2 regions of the Clostridium sp. CM039 genome follow, and region 1 is predicted to be linked to the other one. Evidence: predicted binding sites of a transcription regulator. Region 1 holds the regulator's gene; the other holds the start of a gene.
The links. Region 1 encodes LexA, which represses DNA repair genes until DNA is damaged. Its sites were predicted from a motif close to CNAACANNTGTTNG; they were not measured.
Positions count from the first base shown of each region.

Region 2: the regulator LexA is predicted to act here: its motif matches at 1,645-1,658, upstream of uvrB (excinuclease ABC subunit UvrB).

Region 1 covers NZ_CM143649.1:838,494-842,946, reverse strand. Annotated here, with positions in the region: gene ACWJJ2_RS03975 (ORC-CDC6 family AAA ATPase) at 1-548, shown strand, start outside; gene ACWJJ2_RS03970 (methionine gamma-lyase family protein) at 698-1,978, shown strand; gene lexA (transcriptional repressor LexA) at 2,085-2,693, opposite strand; gene ACWJJ2_RS03960 (hypothetical protein) at 2,913-3,386, shown strand; gene ACWJJ2_RS03955 (tyrosine recombinase XerC) at 3,441-4,439, opposite strand.
Region 2 covers NZ_CM143649.1:3,523,805-3,528,257, forward strand. Annotated here, with positions in the region: gene ACWJJ2_RS16550 (radical SAM protein) at 1-1,329, opposite strand, end outside; gene uvrB (excinuclease ABC subunit UvrB) at 1,686-3,671, shown strand; gene uvrA (excinuclease ABC subunit UvrA) at 3,697-4,453, shown strand, end outside.

The DNA of each region.
Region 1 (4,453 bases):
TAAATAAAACACCTGTAAATAAGAAAAATTATATGTACAAAATAAAAGAACGATTTTTTAACATATGGTATATGATGAGGTTTGGGGGAGAAAAAGAAAAACAGCAGGTGAAATGGCTTGTGGGTTTTTTTGAAAGCTGGTGCAATAAAGAGGAACTAATTAACAAAAGTGAAAAAAAAGAAAATGATTTTAATACCATTTATGTTTTATCTGAAACCTTACTTTCTAATGATCGAATAGAAGAATCCTTAGAAAAAGCTCGCTTATTTTTAAGATCAGCTAATAATACAGATAAATATAATAAATCTATTAATGAATATTTAATTTTTCTAATGGCTAAAAAACAATACAATTCCTTATTTAAAATGTTTAATGAAGCTGAATTTAAGCTAAAGGATAAATTTAAGCCTACTTATTATGCGTTAATGTATTTTATGAAAAATCAAAATGAAAAATCTGAAATTGAGTATAAAAAAGTTGGAAAAGAATTAGAGGAAACTGTTGAAGAGATTATTGAAAAAGTTAAATCATCACCTGCGTTGCTGTAATAGTAAAGAAAGAGACAATTAAATACATACTAATATGATTGATATATAAATAAAACTATTCTACATCGGTATTATTTATGTTACTATTATTACGGTAGTTAAAGTTTAAAACACATAATATATACATAATAAAAAGGGGACCTGGAATCATGATAGACATAACAAAAGAATACCTTCAAAAGAAGTATAAAATAAGTTCAAAAACGCTAAAACTCTATGATATAGCAATACAAGATGTACAAGATGAGTTTAAAATTCTTGATGAAATAAGAGAGTTTAATCAACTTAAGGTTTTGACCGCACTACAAGATGAACGAATTAGCGAATGCCATTTTACAAATTCATCTGGATACGGTTATGGCGATATTGGGAGAGATTCATTAGATAAAGTATATGCAAGAATTTTCAATTGTGAGAGTGCACTCGTTCGGCCGCATTTCGTAAATGGAACACATGCAATTGGAGCGTCCTTATTTGGTAATTTAAGACCTAATGATACCATGATATCGGTATGCGGAACACCTTATGATACACTTCTTAATATAATAGGTATAAATGCTAAGGAGGATATAGGCTCATTAAAAGATTATGGTGTAAAATATAAACAATTAGAATTAAACGATAACTCTAAAGTTGATATTGATTTAATGAAAAAGACACTGATTGAAGATAAGTCAATAAAGCTAATTCATATTCAAAGATCTACTGGATATGGCTGGAGAAAAGCATTATTAATTTCTGAAATAGATGATATTATAAGCGCTGCAAAAGCTATAAATCCAAAGGTTATTTGTTTTGTAGATAATTGTTATGGTGAATTTATTGATGTTACGGAGCCTACAGATGTAGGAGCAGATATAGTTGCTGGATCCCTCATAAAAAATATTGGTGGTGGAATTGCACCTACAGGTGGATATATTGCAGGTAAAGAAGAATATGTACGACAAGCTTCTTACAGACTAACAACTCCTGGAATAGGAGGGGAATGTGGTTCTACGTTTGGAGTTATGCGTTCTTTATATCAAGGACTATTCATAGCACCACATATAGCTATGGAAGCATTGAAGGGCGCTATTTTCTGTGCAAGAATTATGGAACTTGCAGGTTTTGAAGTTCTTCCTAAGTATACTGATAAAAGAAGTGATATAATTCAAGCAATTAAATTTAATGATAAGGAAAAGTTAATTAATTTCTGTAGGGGTATACAAGAGGGGTCTCCCATTGATTCTTTTGTTCAATGCGAACCATGGGACATGCCAGGATATGAAGATAAGGTTATAATGGCAGCAGGTGCATTTATTCAGGGAGCATCTATAGAATTATCTGCAGACGCTCCAATAAGAGAGCCTTATATAGCATATTTACAGGGTGGATTAACGTTTGATCATGCTAAAATTGGAATACTAATAGCACTTTCAAGAGTTATTTGAACTAGAAAGTAAATATTTATGACTTAATAATAGAATAAAAAAATCCTGCAATTGATATATTCATTGCAGGACTTTTTTGTTACATAAAATCTTTAAAGGTGGATATTTAATACTTTCTGTAAATACCAACAAGTACACCTAAAATTACACAGTCATCAACTATGATAGGGGACATAGTTGAATTTTCAGGCTGAAGCCTTATATGATCTTTTTCCTTGAAAAATCTTTTAATAGTTGCTTCATTATCAATAAGAGCTACAACTATATCGCCATTTTTAGCGGTATTGATTTTCTCAATTATAGCAAGGTCTTTATCCAATATTCCTGCTTCAATCATGCTGCTACCAGAAACTTTAAGCATAAATAGTTCATTATTGGTTTTAGTGAAATTTAAAGGAAGTGTAAATGTATCTTCAACATTTTCAACTGCGAGTATTGGTTTGCCAGCAGTGATTTTCCCTATAATAGGTATATCTATAAGTTCTTTTCTTATGACAGAATCCTTTATTAATTCAATTGCACGAGGCTTGGTAGGGTCTCTACGGATAAATCCTTTTTTTTCTAGTCTTGCTAAATGCCCATGAACAGTCGAAGTAGATCTTAATCCTACGCCATCACATATTTCTCTGACTGAAGGTGGATATCCTTTTAGTTGTACCTGTTTCTTTATAAAGTTATATATTTCACTTTGCTTATCTTTTTTTTCAGTTAACATGTAAACGCCTCCCATTCATAGTATAATTATACCATATAAATTTAATAACATCAAACTTACGTTCTGTTTTATAGTTATTAATAAAAATAAAAAATTATATATTATTATGTATGAATACATAAGTCATTATTAAGGGGTGTTAGTGTTTGATTATTGAAAATATATTTGCTATAATAGTCTATTATGAAAGTATTTGAAATAAATAGATTGGAGTGTTGTATGTCTAAAAATTGTATATTTAATAATAAGAAAATTTGTAATAGTTGTGGAGAATGTGAAGTCTGTGAATTAAATTCAAATAAGAAATGTAATAATTGCGGTAAATGCTTAGAAATGGAAGGTTACGATGTAAAAGCTATAAAAATTGATGAAGTTTTTGAGGATAATGAGATTGAAGGGGTAGAAGAGGTAGACGAAAATATTTGTGACAGGTCTGAAATTAATTTAGCGGAAGAAGTAGATAATGATGAAAATGAAAATGATGAACTACCAAAACTTGAAGATTATGACTCAGTGGTAGCCAGCGATGAATTTTTAAAACTACATAAAGATGAGTTCATACCTGAAAACAATGAGGTTTGGGAATTTATAGATGACATAGACGGGGCAAAAGAGCTACTTGAAAATGAAGATGATAACTCAGGATTACTTCAAGAAGAATTCCCAGGGCTTATAAGACTAAAAAAAATATAAGTATTAGAAAGTATATATTACGCATAATGCATTAATAGTAATATATACTTTTTTTTATTCATCAGAAAGTGGGTTTGACTTAACCGCATTTCTTAATTTATCATTATCTACATGAGTATATATTTGGGTGGTAGATATATTTTCATGGCCTAATATTTCTTGTAGACTTCTAATGTCTACATTTCCATATTTATACATAAGAGTAGCAGATGTATGCCTTAATTTATGAGGAGTATACTTATCTTTATTAAGTCCAGCATTACCTATATATTTTTTTACAATTCTCTCCACAGTGCGTTTATTAATTCTTCCATATTTACCACTTATAAAAAGGGCATCCTTATCTTCAGAATGAATTTTATCTATGTTCGTATTTCTAATAGGCAAATATTTATAAATTGATTTCAATGAAGCTTTATTCAAATAAATGGTTCGTTCTTTATTTCCTTTCCCAATAATAGATAATGTATCATCTTTAAAATCGGATATATTTATACTACAAAGTTCTGACAGCCTGATACCACAATTTAAGAATAATGTAATAATACTATGGTCGCGAATAGAATGCTTATCTCTAGAGCTTGTAGCGTCGAGTAGTGCCTTACTTTCACTTAATGTTAAAAAAACAGGACTTCTTTTACCAAGTTTTGGTGACTCTAAATCTATTGTCGGGTCTATAGTTAGCACTTTAGCCTTAGTGGTTAAATACTTGAATAGAGACTTTATAGATGCAATTTTTCTTGCTTTAGCGTAGTTACCATTAGCCCTATATTTCCCAAGATAGGAGATATAGGCATATAAATCCTGCAATGTAAGGGTTCTTAATGTATCTAAAGTTAGGTCACTAATTATAATGGTCTCAAGAGGTAGAGCATTTTCTGAAGAGACTAGACCTTTGTATATTTTTAAGAACTTTAATAGCAATGATAAATCAGCAGTATAAGCAACAACAGTAGAACTAGAACATCCTTTAATAGTAGATAAATAATTCAGATAATCATTTAGAAACGGTGGGAGTTCATTGTTATAAATAGTATTTATATTCGATTTCATAAGTACCTCCAAAA
Region 2 (4,453 bases), 1.4 Mb from region 1:
CTCTTTATCGGCGTAAGGTGTGAAAGCATTTGCAACCTTGTCAATATTTTCATGGAATTCTTTATCATTAAGCATAACATCTCCAGCAGCATCAGTTGGTTTAGCGCCAACCTTTTGACATACATCTCTTATTACATTGGTATTATCTATCATCATACATGGCCTTAACATATTTTTGTTATAGGGCTGTCTATGTCTTAATTCTTTAAAGAAAGGATCCCTAAAAGCGTCGATTAATGGTCTTCCCTTTAAATTAACTGTTGAGAAATGTGCAAATATACATGGTTCTGCGTCTTCTTTCGAATTGATATGAAAGAAGTATTTACCGGCTATACATCCCCCTACTAATGGAGCATCATTAAAGAAATCAATTGTAAAATATGGTTTTGTTGTTCTTATTTCATTAGTTCTTCTTCCAAGTCTTATTCTCTGCTCTGGTGTAAGCATCATATCAAACTGTGGATGTGAACTTACCGGCATAAACAAGAAATACCAACTTAATTTAGAACCTTTTTCAATTAGCATATCAGTAAACTTATCAGATAATACATCATCTATGTTAGTTCTTGTAACACATGTTGAAACTCCGAATAAAACTCCTCTTTCTTTAAGCATATCCATAGCATGTATAACTTTTGCGAATGTACCCTTTCCTCTTCTTGATTCTGTATCTTCTTCAAAGCCTTCAATCGAGAGCATTGGGAATACATTTGAACATTTTTGTATCCTATTGGCAATTTCGTCAGTTATAAGAATGCCACTAGTAAACGGGGAGAACATCATGTCATCAAATTTTTCATATATATCGAGCAGATAGTCATTATAGAAAGGTTCACCCCCAAGTATTATTATCCAGTATATTCCCAAATCTCTTGCTTCTTTAATTAATCTCTCTACTTCTATAGGTGGAATATCAGTATCTTTACTATAATTAGATGCATAGCATCCAACGCAGTGCAAAGGACATCTCATAGATGGACTGATTAGCAAAACAAATGGTATTTTTGTATCTTCGTCAGTTAAGAATTTGTTGCGTTTTGCACCAGCATACCAATTTGCATTTGCAAAGAAATTAGTAACCAATTTCTTAAGACACTTTGTGTCTGTATTAGTTAATATATTTTGTATATATTCATGTGTTGGTGGGTTACTCTTGTAATAACTATAGACAAAATCTATTTGTTTTAGTTGAGACTCATCTTTTATTAGTTTTTTTATAGTATCAAAAATTTTGTCAACATTTCTTTCTGGGTTCTTTTCTAGATAATTAATTAAAGTCTCCATGATTTTAGATTTTACACCTTTTTCTACAGAATTCATAATACTCACAACAATTCCTCCATTTAAAATATTTTTTTTATGCAGTATATTATTATTTAATGAGAATAACTAATATTAATCGTTAATTTTGGCTAGATGCAAATAGGTGATTATATATATATAGTATCTATATTTATAATTTAGAATAAAATGCAACTAATGAAAATTTTTAACGGTAAATTAGCAAGAAGTATTGTTGAAAGAACTATGAAGGGTGTTAATTATAATCTTTAGATTTTTTTAATTTATAGTAGGTGAATAGTTTTTGTGAATTAGTATAGGATATATTGACATATTAAAAATTTATAGTTAAAATAGAAGTAACGAACAAATGTTCAGAAGAAGGAATACAAGGCGGTGATTTTATGCATGAGTTTAAGTTACATTCAAAGTTTAAACCTACTGGAGATCAACCACGGGCAATTGATAGTCTTGTGCGCGGAATTGAAGAAGGTAAAAAGTTTCAAACTCTTAAAGGAGTAACGGGGTCAGGTAAGACTTTTACCATGGCTAATATTGTTGAGAGAGTTCAAAAACCTACATTGGTGCTTGCTCATAATAAGATCTTAGCAGCACAGCTTTGCTCAGAGTTTAGAGAGTTTTTTCCTGATAATTGTGTTGAGTATTTTGTTTCATATTATGATTATTATCAGCCAGAGGCTTATATTGCACAGACGGATACATTTATAGAAAAAGATTCATCTGTTAACGATGATATTGATAAATTAAGACATTCAGCTACATCGGCATTACTAGAGCGTAACGATGTTATTGTGGTGGCTTCGGTTTCATGTATATATGGACTTGGTAACCCCGAGGAGTATAAAAAACTTACAGTGTCATTAAGGGTTGGCATGGAAAAGGATAGAAATGAAGTAATAAGACAGTTAGTAGATATACAGTATGAAAGAAATGATATTAATTTTATTCGCGGAACCTTTAGAGTGAGAGGTGACACTATAGATATATTCCCTGCTTCATCGTCAAGTGAAGGAATTAGGGTAGAGTTTTTTGGAGATGAGATAGAAAGGATTAGATCATTTGATTCTCTTACAGGAGAAATTATTGGAACCCTAAAACATGTATCTATTTTTCCGGCTTCCCATTTTGCTACATCCAAGGATAAATTGGAACTTGGCATAGCTCAAATAGAGCAGGAGCTTGAGGAGAGGTTAAAGGAGCTTACTTCAGAGGATAAAGCTTTAGAGGCACAAAGACTTAAGCAAAGAACAAACTATGATATTGAAATGATGAGAGAGGTTGGTTACTGTACTGGTATAGAGAACTATTCTAGAATTTTAGATGGCAGGGCTGCTGGAACAGCACCTCAAACATTGATGCATTATTTCCCTAAGGATTTCTTAATGTTTATAGATGAGAGCCATGTAACTCTTCCGCAGGTTAGAGCTATGTTTGGTGGGGATAAATCAAGAAAGACTAATTTAATTGATTATGGATTTAGACTTAAGTCAGCCTATGATAATAGACCGCTAACTTTTCAGGAGTTTGAGGGTACTATGAATGAAACGATTTTTGTAAGTGCAACTCCAAACGTTTATGAAGCAGAACATAGTGAGAATGTGGCAGAACAAGTAATAAGACCTACGGGATTATTGGATCCTGAAATAGTTATAAGGCCTGTTAAGGGGCAAATAGATGATTTATATGCGATCATTCAGGAAACAATAAAAAGAGGCTTTAGAGTTTTAGTTACGACCCTTACAAAAAAAATGTCAGAAGATTTGACTAAATACTTTAAAGAAATGGATATGAAAATTACATATTTACATTCGGATATTGATACCATAGAAAGAATGAAAATTATCCAAGATCTTAGGCTAGGTACTTTTGATGTGCTAGTAGGTATAAATCTTTTGAGAGAAGGATTAGATATTCCAGAAGTAGCTCTTGTTGCAATACTCGATGCAGATAAAGAAGGGTTTTTACGTTCTGAAACCTCATTAATTCAAACAATAGGAAGAGCTGCAAGAAATTCAGAGAGCAAGGTAATAATGTATGCAGACAAAATTACAAAATCTATGAAAAAGGCTATGGACGAAACTACAAGGCGTAGAGGAATTCAGATGGAATATAATGAAGAACATGATATAGTGCCAACCACTATTGTAAAAGATATTAGGGAAGTAATCGGATCTATAACAGTTGCGGAAGATAAAGAGGTATATGAAACCCTTGAAGCTGCAATGGATGCGAATTACGATGAAACTAAAAAGTTAATGGATAAGTATGAAAATGAGATGAAGCAAGTAGCTAAGGATTTACATTTTGAAAGAGCGGCGCAGCTTCGCGATATAATTTATAAACTCAAAAAGCAGATTAAAAATATATAATTGTGTTGTAACAGAGGAGGAAAACATGAGGGATAAAATTTTTATAAAGGGTGCTAAGGTTCACAATTTAAAAAATGTTGATTTGGAGATACCGAGAGATAAATTTGTAGTGTTTACTGGACTGTCAGGGTCTGGTAAATCTTCACTTGCTTTTGATACATTATATGCAGAGGGGCAAAGAAGGTATGTGGAGTCATTATCTGCATATGCAAGGCAATTTTTAGGTAATATGGATAAGCCAGATGTTGAGTACATAGAGGGGTTATCTCCTGCTATTTCTATAGATCAGAAAACTACTAACAGAAATCCACGTTCCACAGTGGGTACTGTAACTGAAATTTATGATTATTTGAGACTTCTTTATGCTAAAGTAGGGACGCCTCATTGTCCTAAATGTGGTAAGGAGATTTCCCAGCAAACTGTAGACCAGATGGTGGATAGAATAATGGATATGCCAGAGAAAACTAAGATTTCAATTTTATCTCCTGTGATAAGGGGAAAAAAAGGTGAACATGTCAAGATAATAGAAAATATTAAAAAAAATGGTTTCGTTCGCGCTAGGATAGATGGTACTACTGTAGAGCTTCTGGAAGAGGAAATAAAACTCGCAAAGACTAAGAAACATAATATAGAGATAGTAATAGACAGAATTTCTGTAAAAGAAGAAGTTCGAGGGAGGCTTTCTGAATCTTTAGAGAGTGCATTAAAATTAGCAGAGGGGACTGCAATTGCTAGCATTTCTGGTGGTGAAGATATTCTTTTTAGTGAGCATTTTGCCTGCA